Regions from separate parts of the Synechococcus sp. PCC 7335 genome, predicted to be linked through region 2. Evidence: predicted binding sites of a transcription regulator. Region 2 holds the regulator's gene; the other holds the start of a gene.
What was found. Region 2 encodes NtcA, which controls nitrogen genes in cyanobacteria. Its sites were predicted from a motif close to GTANCNNNNGNTAC; they were not measured.

Region 1 (3,151 bases), 1.2 Mb from region 2:
TCCGGCTATCAAGGTCTTGGTGCTCACTACCTTCGACGACGATCAGCTCATCGCCCAATCGATGGCAGTAGGTGCTCAAGGGTATTTGCTTAAAGACACCCCTTCTGAAGAGCTAGCGGCAGCTATTCGCTCAGTCGCTAAGGGCTATAGTCAATTTGGTCCTGGCATCGTCCAAAAGATGATCGGCGCGTTGCCAAACATAGCAGCGCCACCGGTATCGCGATCTACACGAGCTAGTAGTGCGCTCGATACATCTCTTGAAGCGAATAAAGTAGATCTACCACCCGAAGTCGCTGCGCTAACGCCTAGAGAAACCGAGGTATTAGTCTGCATTGGCAACGGAGCAAGCAATAAAGAAATTGCACAGCAGCTGTTCTTGTCTGAAGGAACCGTGAAAAACCATGTGACGAGTGTGCTGAGTCGATTAGGATTGCGCGATCGCACCCAAGCTGCTCTACTAGCTCAATCGATTCATCTCCAATCCACTCAGCAGAGTTAAGTACCCTTCTTGGGAAAAAGTACGGCCTAGAAAGAAAGGCAACCAAGAGAACGAGAGAACAGGGACAAAATAGGGTACAAATAGGCAGTCAATCGCGTTAATCGAACTTGATATGTTCGTATTCGTTACCTTGCCTGGGCGTCAGCCGCTTTTTGGATATTTCATTGGGTTTGCAGTTGACGAATGTTACCAACGTTGCTCTAATTTGACTACTTAACCCTGCCTCTTTTGCCAAGTCCTGAAACAAGGTTGAATATCGGCCTATTTTCGTTCTTGTAATCAGCTTTGAAACCCACGCAAAAGCACATAAGCGACTCCTATTTCTTCCTATGAAGTCTTCCTCCTACACTGAGTCTACTCGGTCCGCTTCGACTAATTATGCGCCTTCTGTACCTATGTCAGTACATCGAGAGCTAGCCGCCGAGCTGCGGGCGAATAAAGCCGTCATTGATTCGCTCAACAACCGCAACGAGCAGCTGCTAAGACAAAATCAGAGACTAAAGCAAGAAATTCATCATGTTGTCCAAGCAGCAGTCAGCCTAGGCCACACTGCTGGTGTCACTAGGGGAGCTAAAAATAGCGTTTACAACAGCTCGCGTAGTGGCCTACGGAGCGATAAGAAAGAACCTCTCACTAAGAACACTGGCGCCAAACACACTGGCACCCAACGCAGTAGGCTCGATGCTGCCTCAGCTAGCTCAAATCGAACACAGAGCGAAAAGCAAAGAAGTGAAAAGAAAACTGGAAAGCAAACCGGCGAAAGACCAAACACTCAACGCTCTCATCTACTCGAACTCATTGACCCTAATCTCATTGATCAGGCCGCAATGCCATACGAGCCTTCAGCTGCCTCAGCTCAGATTACTTCGCCATCAACCCATACGCTTGTGCATCAGCCGATTAGCGAAGGCCACCCCACGGGGCGTTCTGGCAAGAAACAAATCTCTAAGCTATCTGAAAATACTAGCCAACAGCCTCAGAAAGACTCTAAGCTAAGCTTTCAGTTTTCTGCCATGATGCCTAAGCTCTTCACAGAAGAATCTGGCAGCCATCATAGCTCTCTCTTAGAAAAGAGCGCTCAGCAAGAGATTAGCGGCATTTGGCTAGCGCTTTCTATTTTGTTGATTGTTGTGACGGCTTTTGGCGCTGGGTTCCTAATTATGAAGCCATTGCTAGGCAGACGTTAGATTCTTCTATGATTGAGCTGATACTGTATTCATTGTTACGGTGATAGGGTGACCCTGCTCTGCTATAGATTCTGTTAGGTTGCTAAGGTCAATCATATCCGCCGCAAGTGCTAGAAAAGCAGTAGGCAACCTGTGTAGCAAAGTTGCGATGCATTCGTACTTTGCTACATATACACATCAGAATCGGCTGAATCCTTGGGAGAAAAGTACGTAAGTCATGAAAAGAATTGAAGCAATTATCCGTCCTTTCAAGCTAGATGAGGTAAAAATTGCCTTAGTCAATGCTGGTATCGTTGGTATGACCGTCTCCGAAGTGCGAGGATTTGGTCGTCAGAAGGGGCAAACAGAGCGATACCGGGGCTCGGAATATACCGTTGAGTTTTTACAAAAGCTGAAGCTAGAGATTGTGGTAGAAGATGCTCAGGCCGATATGGTCATTAGCAAAATTATTGAATCTGCTCGAACCGGCGAAATTGGTGATGGCAAGATCTTTATTAGTCCAGTTGATGAGATTGTACGGATTCGTACGGGTGAGAAAAACTTAGAGGCTGTTTAGTTTGCGGCCGTTTAGTTTATAGTCAGTTAGTCTGTGGTATATAGGTTCTAAACTTGAGCAACCGCTAGAGTTAGATAGTACCTGTATCTTGCCGCCAACTGTTTTAGAAGGGAGATAGAAACCTATCTCCCTTTCGTTTTTTTGCCTTTTTGCGCTACGTCTCTTTACTTATGAGTCTGCCTAGTTCCTCAAGTTCGCTTCAGCAAACGGTCGAAAGTCGTCTGCAAGCATACGCACGCTTCGGTGTGGAGCTAGGTCTTGATCGGATTAAATCCGTCCTATTCGCCTTAGGTGAGCCGCATCGTAGGGTACCGATAGTTCACGTTGCTGGTACGAATGGCAAAGGATCAGTCTGTGCCTATCTATCTTCTGTTCTAACAGCAGCGGGCTATAAGACGGGGTGCTATACGTCGCCTCATTTAGTAGATTGGCGAGAGCGCATCCGGGTAGATGGTACGCCAATTAGCTGGACAGCTTTGCAGACGACGCTAGATTCTGTGGAAGAAGCGATCGCTCAGAGAAAAGATAATGCTAATTCGCTAGATGATTCTATTCCTACCCAGTTTGAAGTGTTTACTGCGATGGCTTGGCAGTACTTCGCTCAGCAGCAGGTTGATGTGGCAGTCGTTGAAGTCGGGCTAGGAGGCCGACTAGATGCGACTAATGTATGCGATCAGCCATTAGCTACGGTGATTGTCTCGATTGGCCGCGATCACTGGCAAAGGCTAGGCGATACGATAGCAGAGATTGCGGGAGAGAAAGCTGGCATTTTTAAACCTGGCGTTCCGGCGATTGTTGGACCTTTGCCGCCGGAGGCAGTCGCTATCGTAGAGTCTAAAGCCAAAGAAGTAGGCGCGCCGTTGATATGGGTTCAGCCTGCTGTGAAGCAGGCAGAGGCTAGCGATAGTA
Region 2 (3,151 bases):
AAGTGCGGTGAACAAGCCTCACACCCTTTTATTGAGCGTTAAAGGCGTCTCGTTAGCGGCGTAACTAACCTTCAACGAGACGCCTTCATGTAAGGGGTCTGCAAAAGTGTGTCGGATAGCTCAATAGTGCTGCTAATGGATGTGGTAGTGGTACCAACTGTTAAACATTGTAAATTATATTGCCCTACTCGTAGCGATCGGTTTCCCGTCTGCTGCTTGCCGGTAGTCAGCAACGTAATTCTCTAAGAATGATAGTGGATCGCTCATGTTTTCTGCGAATCCAAGAATATTGTGATCGCGCCACTCATAGACTATCTCTGGAGCGCTCCCACTACTAGCGCCAATCAAGAACGTCGCTCCGCGCTGCGTGAGATACATCGCATCCGGCATATACGTTTGCCAATTACTCAAGACTTCGCTCATATTCCGCAGCCGCAAGGTCGCTAGCTCAAAAGGCCGTTGAAAACCTTTGCCGCCTGCTAATTTAAAGGCGTCGCCGCTGAGTGCGGGGAGTGGCTTCGCTTTGATTACTTCATCATCAGAGATTAGCTGCGGGGCAGATCTATCGCCAATATAGCCACGAAAGACTTCTTTGAGTGTGCCAGGGCTGCCGATGCCAGCGCACATCAGTAGCAGGTTGAGATAGCCACTTTGCCTAGTGCTCAGCCCTGGAAACGAGACAGATAGTCCCTTGTACAAGCTCAGTTGGCGATGGATTGCAGCAGTCGGGTCTATATATAGATGCTCTGGAGGAAACCCTGTATAGTCGCAGAATTTTTGTCCAGCGGTGCGATCGCCAATGGCAACCGCTCTTACTTGGATATTCGCAGCTTCTATGTACGGGCGCTCACGCTGCAACCACCAAGCGTACTCCAACGTATCGAAATCTCCCAGAACTGGCCATACTAGCGCTAGCGTCCACCGGGAAGAGTGGCACGATTGTAACAGCGACCCTAGTTTTCCATCACTGACCCGTTGAAATTCGGCCTCATTTAAACAGGAGTAGGCGTTCATATGATTAGGATTCAATAGAATTAAAACAAGGCGATGAATAGTGCGACGAATAGTCTGACCTTATACTTTGGCTTTGCTTCATGCACGGCGCTTTGCCTGTCAGGTTAGCTGTTGTTGCTGTTATTGTCACTTGAAGCTTTAGAGGATATCTCTTTTCCCGACTCACACAATCTCACACGATAAAGACAGCGGTTCTCTTTGAGCTACCACCAGAACATCATCAGATAGACCTTTCAGCTGCGCTAGGGCATCTTACGCTGATGAGCTGCACACGAATCGTGAATGTATCTTGTGCTTTTCGATACAAACTGTTACTGATGGCATGGGCTTTAGTGTTATGTAGCATAGTGAGCTTCTCGTAACATTTGAGTTTTGCTCTCGTAAAAGCCTTGACTTTTCAACATGCATAGGCCAGCTTAGCCCCGAAATCCCTCTTAATTCTTGTCATCATGGTTGCAGTTCCCAGTTCGCCAATTTCTGATATGTTTCGCTCGTTTGCGGGAGGAACTTTGCCGCCGGTCGTTGAATCGTATGAGCGCAATAAGACGATTTTCTTCCCTGGGGATCCGGCTGAGCGAGTGTATTTTTTAACAAAAGGGGCGGTGAAGCTTTCTCGGGTATACGAGGCAGGTGAAGAAATAACGGTCGCTCTACTGCGTGAGAACAGCGTGTTTGGCGTACTTTCTCTAATTACAGGCGATCGCTCGGACCGGTTTTATCACGCAGTGGCCTTTACGCCGGTTGAGCTTATGTCTTTGCAGGCCGATCAGATGAGCGTGGCACTGAAAGAGCATCCTGAGCTTTCGGCGATGATGCTGCGGGGTCTGTCATCGCGAATCTTACAAACTGAAATGATGATTGAAACTCTGGCCCATCGAGATATGGGGTCGCGCCTAGTAAGCTTCTTGCTCATTCTATGTCGTGATTTTGGAGTACCTGGGAATGAAGGGATCACGGTTGATCTAAAGCTGTCTCACCAGGCGATCGCCGAGGCAATCGGTTCTACACGGGTAACGGTGACTCGTCTACTAGGCGATCTGCGCGAGCAGGGAATGATCTCTATCCACAAGAAAAAAATTACAGTTCATGACCCGGTAACGCTGTCTCAGCAGTTCACCTAGTGGCAAGCGCATAGAGACGAGTGTCTTCGCTTCTCAAGACAATCAGTTACTATCTTGATGCGAGTGATGCGATTTTCTTGCGGCCACACAGGGATGAATGACTGGATTTATATTACTTTTTGCAGTGGCTTGTTTGGGCGGTGTGATTGCTACGGTGGGCGATCGCATCGGCATGAAGGTGGGCAAATCTCGCCTGAGTTTGTTCAACCTGCGTCCGCGTCAGACGGCGACGCTAGTCAGCGTGGTCACTGGAATGGTGGCCTCTTTTTCCACGCTAATGCTGCTGATTGCACTAGATGGCCAACTGCGAAAAGGATTGTTCCAGCTCGATGACATTCAGCAAGAACTGTCCCAAGCTCAAAGAGATTTAGAATCGGCGGTCAATGAGCGAGAGAGCGTAGAAGGGACACTAGAAGAATCGAGGCAGCTACAGTCAGAGGCGCAAGACAGACTTAGGCAAACAAATCGATCTTTACGGACGGCGATCGCCAGAGAAGAAGAAACCCTTAGCAGCCTAATTGAGACACAAGACCAGCTGGAGAGCGTCTCGGCCCAAATCGGAAGTCTGCGCGATGAAATTGGCGGACTGCGGTCCGAGCGGCAGCAGCTAATCGAAGAACGAGCAGCCGTGCGCTCCCAAATTGAGCAGCGTGACCAGGCCCTGCGCTCACGTGATCAAGAACTACAATCACGTGACCAACAGATCGCCCAGCGCGATCAAGAGATTGAGGAACGTGCCCGCCGCCTCAACGATCTCCAAGCTCAGCAAACGCTGCTCACCGAAGAAATTGCCCGCCTAGACGATGAATTTCAGGTTTTACGCTTAGGCAATGTGGCGATTCGCCGAAATGAGACCTTAGCGGTTACGCTAGCGCGTTCTGATTCTGAAGAAGCCGCTCAGCGGGCAGTAGAAGCTGCCCTAGTTCAAGCCAATGCGATCGCGTTGCGAAGTATCTGGCCTGGACTAGAGGAGGTTGAAGACTTTGTCATCCAGTTCGATCCTGATATTGTCCAAC

Region 1: the regulator NtcA is predicted to act here: its motif matches at 1,712-1,725, upstream of S7335_RS11540 (P-II family nitrogen regulator).

Annotation. Positions count from the first base shown of each region.
Region 1 covers NZ_DS989904.1:2,650,146-2,653,296, reverse strand. The annotation lists gene S7335_RS11550 (response regulator transcription factor) at 1-499, shown strand, start outside; gene S7335_RS25925 (hypothetical protein) at 829-1,686, shown strand; gene S7335_RS11540 (P-II family nitrogen regulator) at 1,904-2,242, shown strand; gene S7335_RS11535 (folylpolyglutamate synthase/dihydrofolate synthase family protein) at 2,413-3,151, shown strand, end outside.
Region 2 covers NZ_DS989904.1:1,443,575-1,446,725, reverse strand. The annotation lists gene S7335_RS06425 (peroxiredoxin-like family protein) at 175-1,014, opposite strand; gene ntcA (global nitrogen regulator NtcA) at 1,464-2,135, shown strand; gene S7335_RS06415 (DUF3084 domain-containing protein) at 2,233-3,151, shown strand, end outside.